2 regions of the Arthrobacter sp. KKT183 genome follow, and region 1 is predicted to be linked to the other one. Evidence: predicted binding sites of a transcription regulator. Region 1 holds the regulator's gene; the other holds the start of a gene.
What was found. The regulator HrcA, encoded in region 1, represses chaperone genes, less so after heat shock. The targets are predictions, from matches to a motif close to TTNGCACTCGNNNNNNNCGAGTGCNAA.
Positions count from the first base shown of each region.

Region 2: the regulator HrcA is predicted to act here: its motif matches at 1,339-1,365, upstream of groES (co-chaperone GroES).

Region 1 covers NZ_CM145770.1:1,899,766-1,903,177, forward strand. The annotation lists gene ACZ2GY_RS09075 (16S rRNA (uracil(1498)-N(3))-methyltransferase) at 1-308, opposite strand, end outside; gene dnaJ (molecular chaperone DnaJ) at 324-1,451, opposite strand; gene hrcA (heat-inducible transcriptional repressor HrcA) at 1,518-2,534, opposite strand; gene ACZ2GY_RS09090 (DUF3097 family protein) at 2,679-3,412, shown strand, end outside.
Region 2 covers NZ_CM145770.1:2,530,748-2,534,159, reverse strand. The annotation lists gene ACZ2GY_RS12005 (THUMP-like domain-containing protein) at 1-1,132, opposite strand, end outside; gene groES (co-chaperone GroES) at 1,505-1,801, shown strand; gene groL (chaperonin GroEL) at 1,889-3,412, shown strand, end outside.

The sequences.
Region 1 (3,412 bases):
GTCGCCGCCTCAACTGCCAGTTCCGCCCTGTCCCCCTTCGCCAACGCCTGCACCAGGACCAGCCGCATCGCGGGAGGCGAATCGAATGAGAGTCTGTCCACGGTCACCACCACTGCACCGTGAGTTGCTTCGACAACGGTGCAGCTCAAGCGGTGTCCTTCTCCATCAAGGACATCGATCTCTTCACCCGGCCTAACCCGCTTCACGGCTGCGGCATGATGCGCCTCCGGACCGCGCAGCGTCAGACTGCCGCCGACGGCAGCGGTTTGCACATCGGCCGGATCGCCGAAGAAGGCTTGGTTGGTCATTGTCCGATAACCCGGCTATAAATTCCCGAGGCGTTCACGAAGGCGGGCAAAAACTCCTGATCCGCTGCTCGCCAGCTGGCCCTCGGTAAATTCTTCGCCGCGCATTTCCGCAAGGCGCCGAAGCAGTTCTTCCTGTCCGCTGTCGAGGTTCCGCGGCGTTTCCACGCTCAAATGCACCAGCAGGTCCCCTCTGCCGTATCCGCGCAGGTGGGTCACCCCAAGGCCGCGAAGGGTAATCACTTCGCCCGACTGCGTGCCGGGCTTGATCGTGAGTTCCTGATCACCGTCGAAGCTCTTCATTATCACGTTGGTGCCGAGGGCCGCAGCTGTCATCGGCACGCTCAGGGTCGCGTGAAGGTCGTCGCCCTCACGAAGGAAGGTCGAGTCGCTGTTGACCCGAATCTCTACGTAGAGATCGCCCTGGGGACCGCCGGCCGTGCCGACCTCGCCCTGGCCGGCGAGCTGGATACGGGTACCTGTAGCGACACCCGCGGGCACCTTGATGGTGAGGCTTCGGCGGGAACGGATGCGGCCATCCCCATTGCATTCGTTACAGGGATGCGGGATGACGGTTCCGTACCCCTGGCAGGTGCCGCAGGTCGCCGTCGTCATTACCTGACCGAGGATGGACCGAACCGCACGCTGCACCTGACCGGATCCGCCGCAGATATCACAGGTTCGCGGGGAAGTACCCGGCTGGGTACAGGATCCATCGCAGGTAGGACACACCGCCGCTGAATCTACCTCGATCTTCTTGTTGGTACCAAAGACCGCATCCTTCAGATCGATCCGGACGGCTATCAACGCGTCCTGACCGCGTTGGGTTCGGGATGGGGGGCCGCTGGGACCGCCTCCGCCGAAGAATGTCTCGAAAATGTCCTGGAACGCAAAGCCCGAGCCGGAATAACCGGCACCGAATCCATTGTCGGTGCCGTTTTCATTACCGGTGGTGTCGTAGACGCGCCGCTTCTGGGGATCCGAGAGTACCTCGTACGCGCGCGTGACGAGCTTGAACTCCTCAGCTGCTTCCGTGCCGACGTTGACGTCCGGGTGGAGCTTGCGGGCAAGCTTCCGGTATGCCTTCTTGATTTCTTCGCCGCTGGCGTCGCGTGCAACGCCAAGGACCTCGTAGTGATTACTCACTCCTGCACATCACTTCCTGTTATCTCACCGCGTGAACGGCTGGGCTTCATGGGCTCCGTCATCCGGTCAAGATTCATCGAGGATGCGGGAAAGGTAGCGGGCCACCGCTCTCACGGCGGCCATGGTGGTCGGGTAATCCATTCTCGTGGGGCCAAGCACTCCCACCTTTGCCAGTGAATCCGGTCCATAGCCGGTAGCAATCACGGAGGCTTCGGCCAAACCGCCATACGGGTTCTCCCGGCCGATGCGGACCGAGATGCCCAGAGCATCCTGCCCCATCTCGGAAAGCAACCGAAGCATGACAACCTGTTCCTCAAGCGCTTCCAGGACCGGACCAATGGTTAAAGGAAAGTCGAGGGTTGAGCGGGCGAGGTTGGCCGTGCCCGCCAGCACGATCCGGTCTTCCCTGTTAGCGGCTGACAACTGTTCCAGGCTGTGTCCAATTGCCTGGCCGAGAGATTGCAGCGAGGGGGGAAGATCCGCAATGCACGCACCGAGTTCCTGGGGAACCGACGGCAGACGAACACCGGAAACCCTTTCCAGAAAATGCTGGCGCAGGTCGGCCAGGTCATTTTCCTGTGCCTCGGCGGGCACGGATACTACGCGCTGCTGCACAGCGCCGTTCGTGGAGATCAGCACCACGAGCGCGCGACCGGGAGCGAGCAGCACGAGTTCGATGTGGCGGACGGACGCCGTGCCCAGGTGCGGGTACTGCACGACCGCAACCTGATTGGTGAGTTGGGCGAGCAGACGGACGGTGCGGTCGAGGACGTCGTCGAGATCGTCTGCGCCCTCGAGGAGTGCGCGGATAGCCCGCTTTTCCGGGGCCGACAGCGGCTTGACCTCGGCGATCCGGTCGACGAACAACCGATAACCCTTGTCGGTCGGGATGCGGCCGGAACTGGTATGCGGGGCTGTGATCAGGCCCTCTTCTTCCAGAAGTGCCATGTCATTGCGGATTGTTGCCGAAGATACGCCCAGCCTGTGGCGCTCGACCAGCGCCTTGGATCCCACCGGCTCGCGGGAATGGACGTAATCCTCAACGATGGCCCGCAGGACTTCAAGCCGCCTGGGTTCGCTCATGTTCACCTCCGATGTACTTTCCTGCCCTGTTTCTGAGTTAGCACTCAACACACCTAAGTGCCAAGTCTAATACGATCGAGGCGATTGTTAGCATTGGCTCTGCCTGTTCCGAAGGCAGGGATTTGTGGAAGCGAGCGAAGTCACATGTCGTATCACGAGTGGGGAGCACAGGATCTTACCGGACCCCGGGCCGCCCCGGCCGCCAAGGTCGAAGCCCGTCCCGGCGTCGTCCTTGAAGACGTGCAGAGCGGATTCGTCGGGGAGATCCTGCGCACGGAGAAGGCAGGTGGGATGCACGTGATGGTCCTTGAGGACCGCCGCGGCAAGCGACGCACTTTTCCGCTCGGCTTCGGCTTCCACCATGAAGGTTCGCCGGTGGAACTGATTCCTGCCCGCGCGCAGTCAGCAGCACAGCTGAGAACGGCGTCGGGCTCTGTCCGGGTTGCCGGAGCGCGGGCGCGCACGGCTCGGGCCAGCAGGATCTGGGTCGAGGGCAAACACGATGCCGAGCTGGTGGAGAAGGTGTGGGGAGACGACCTGCGGGTTGAGGGCATCGTGGTGGAGCCGTTGCATGGCGTAGACGATCTGGCAGCAGCCGTGCGGGACTTTGCTCCCTCCGCCGGACGCCGCCTGGGTATCCTCGTCGATCATCTACTGCCCGGCACCAAGGAAGCCCGGATCGCGGCCGGGGCGATGACGGTGGCGGGCGCCGCCGGGAACGTACTGATTGTCGGGCACCCCTACGTCGATGTGTGGCAGGCTGTGAAGCCGCGTGCTCTTGGTCTTGATGCCTGGCCGGTAATACCCCGCGGCGAGGACTGGAAGACGGGGATATTGAGCCGGTTAGGCTGGCCGCACTCCACGCAGGCGGATGCCGC
Region 2 (3,412 bases), 630 kb from region 1:
CCTTCTTCGAGCCGGCGAGGAGCTGCTTGCGCAGCTCTTCGGGCGTGACTGAGGTTCCGCGCTTTTTGATGTCGAGGATCCCGATGTCGTTGGCCTTGACCCACGCTTTCAACGCCTTGACGTTGTAGGGCATCACTTCGAGGACGCGGTAGGGCCGGGCGAACGGGGTGTCTACCAGCTCCGGCGCGCAGATGTAGGCGATGTGCGGGTCGACCAGGTGCCCGCCGATGGAACGAGCAACGTCGGCTACCAATCCGGCCCTGATGACGGCGCCGTCCGGTTCGTAGAGGTAGCCTTCCACCGGACCGATAGGGGCGTCGTCGTCCTCGCCGAAGTTGGTGTGGCTGGTCAGCTCAGTGGCGCCGTCGGCGCCGATTAGCAGGGCGCCGCGGCGGACGTTGTCGCGGCGGAGGGCGTTGAACCAGAGCACTACCTCGGCAACATCGCCGTCCACGCTTACCCACTGGGCTTCGCAGTTGGGCGGAACCGCGTCATGCGGGATCCCGGGCCCGAGCTTCACACCCACAGGCATGCCGGTGTCCGCGAGGCTCTCCACGAAGGACAGGGGAGGCGAGAAGGCTTCCGGGTCGAAGAGGCGCCTGGTGCCTGAGCTGGAAGTGGTCCGTCGGGCGGGGTCCAGCCACACGCCGTCGTACTTTGTCAGGTCAAGGGAGGAGGCATCAGTGTTGACAACGGTCGCGTTGGACCACGGCAGCAGATTCATGGTGGCGGCAGCGGCGGTGGTTTCGTCGAGTTCGACGGCGGTGACGTCGCGTTCCAGCGTGGCGAGGGCCATCGAGTCGGCGCCAATCCCGCAGCCAAGGTCTGCGACCTTCTGGACGCCGGCAGTGACGTAGCGTTGGGCGTGGCGGGCGGCGACGCTGAGGCGGGTTGCCTGCTCGAGGCCGGCTGGGGTGAAAAGCATCCGGTCGGCGAAGGGACCGAACTTCACCTGAGCCTTCGCACGGAGCCGGGACTGGGTGAGGGCTGCATTGACGACGTCGGGGGAGTGGCCCGCCGCGCGGAGCTGTTCGTTGAGCCGGAGGCTGTCCGCTTCGGAGTACGGTCCGAGAGAGTTGAGCAGCTCCCAGCCCTCGGGAGTCAGGATGGGCTCAAGGAGGTTCTGGGTCACGGTGTCGCTTTCAACTGGAGCTTTCGGCGAGGGGCTGGGTCCGGTTCTTCAGTCTAGGGGTTGTGCCCGGGGCCGGATCCCCCACGTCCTGCTGTGAAAGTCCGCGCATCACCGGCGTGTTCCCGCCGACACGCCCCTGCCGGCTCCAGGAAGCGGGGAATTCGGACCGGCGCAGGGGGCCCGGCCCGCCCTGCAACACCACCCCTCTGGCACTCGCCTTGACCGAGTGCTAACCGTTGCATAAAGTCAGACTTGGCACTCTCACTATGAGGCTGCTAATCCTTCGAGGATGCGCCAACCGGCACCGCGACGACGGTCAGCGCCTGCTCGATACCCGAAGATTCATTCAAACCAAGTGAAGGAGAGGTCCGAGTGTCGGTCTCTATCAAGCCTCTTGAAGATCGTATTGTCGTCCGCCCGCTGGAAGGCGAGCAGACCACCGCATCCGGTCTGGTCATCCCGGACACTGCCAAGGAAAAGCCCCAGGAGGGCGAAGTTGTTGCAGTAGGCCCCGGCCGCGTTGATGACAATGGCAACCGCGTTCCCGTTGATGTAGCTGAAGGCGACGTCGTCATCTACTCCAAGTACGGCGGAACCGAAGTCAAGCACGGAGGCCAGGAATACCTGGTTCTTTCCGCTCGCGACGTTCTGGCGATCATCGTCAAGTAGTTGTGCAGAAGAACCCCGGTCAGCATCGGCCGGGGTTCTTTCCTGTCAGTACACATTCCTGCACAAGCCTGAAAGGAACGAAACAACATGGCAAAGCAGTTGGAATTCAACGACGCCGCCCGACGCAAGCTCGAAGCAGGCGTCGACAAGCTGGCCGACACCGTCAAGGTGACTCTCGGCCCTCGTGGACGCAACGTCGTCCTCGACAAGAAGTGGGGCGCCCCCACCATCACGAACGACGGCGTGACCATCGCCCGTGAGGTGGAGCTGGACGACCCCTATGAGAACCTCGGCGCGCAGCTCGCCAAGGAAGTTGCCACCAAGACCAACGACGTCGCCGGTGACGGCACGACGACGGCTACCGTCCTCGCGCAGGCACTGGTCAAGGAAGGCCTGCGGAACGTTGCAGCAGGCGCTGCCCCCGGCGCTCTGAAGCGCGGCATCGAGGTCTCCATCGAGGCCGTTGCTGCCCGTCTGCTCGAGAACGCCCGCGAGGTCGTTGGCAAGCAGACAGCAAACGTCGCAGCCATCTCCGCCCAGAGCCAGGAAGTCGGCGACCTGCTCGCCGAAGCTTTCGATCGGGTCGGCAAGGACGGCGTCATCACGATCGAGGAATCCTCGACCACCCAGACCGAACTTGTCCTCACCGAGGGCATGCAGTTCGACAAGGGCTTCCTGAGCCCCTACTTCGTCACTGACGCAGAGCGTCAGGAAGCCGTCCTCGAAGACGCGCTCATCCTGATCAACTCCGGCAAGATCTCTGCTCTGCAGGAATTCCTGCCGCTGCTCGAGAAGGCGCTGCAGGCAGGCAAGCCGCTGTTCATCATCGCCGAAGACATTGAAGGTGAAGCGCTGTCCACCCTGGTGGTCAACAAGATCCGCGGCACCCTCAACGTCGTAGCAGTCAAGGCTCCCGGTTTCGGCGACCGCCGCAAGGCTATGCTCCAGGACATCGCCACCCTCACCGGTGCGCAGGTTGTCTCACCGGATCTCGGCCTCAAACTGGACCAGGTCGGTCTTGAGGTTCTGGGCTCGGCCCGCCGCATCACCGTGACGAAGGACAACACCACCGTCGTTGACGGCGCAGGCAGCGAGCAGGACGTCGCGGACCGCATCGCTCAGATCCGCGCTGAAGTTGAGCGCACCGACTCCGATTGGGACCGCGAGAAGCTCCAGGAGCGCCTCGCGAAGCTCGCCGGCGGCGTCGGCGTCATCAAGGTCGGTGCAGCCACCGAAGTTGAGCTCAAGGAAAAGAAGCACCGCATCGAGGACGCAGTGTCCTCCACCCGCGCCGCCCTCGAAGAGGGCATCGTGGCCGGCGGCGGTTCTGCCCTGATTCACGCTTCAAAGGTTCTCGATGAGGATCCGAGCGTACTCAAGCTCGAGGGTGACGCAGCTACCGCCGTCGGCCTCGTGCGCCGCGCTCTGGTTCAGCCCCTGCGCTGGATCGCCGAGAACGCCGGCTACGAGGGTTACGTTGTCATCGACAAGGTGAGCCAGCTTGAGGTCGGCCACGGCTTCAACGCCGTCACCGGTGACTACGAAAACCTGGTCGACGCCGGCATCATCGACCCGGTCAAGGTCACCCGGTCGGCACTGCGCAACGCAGCG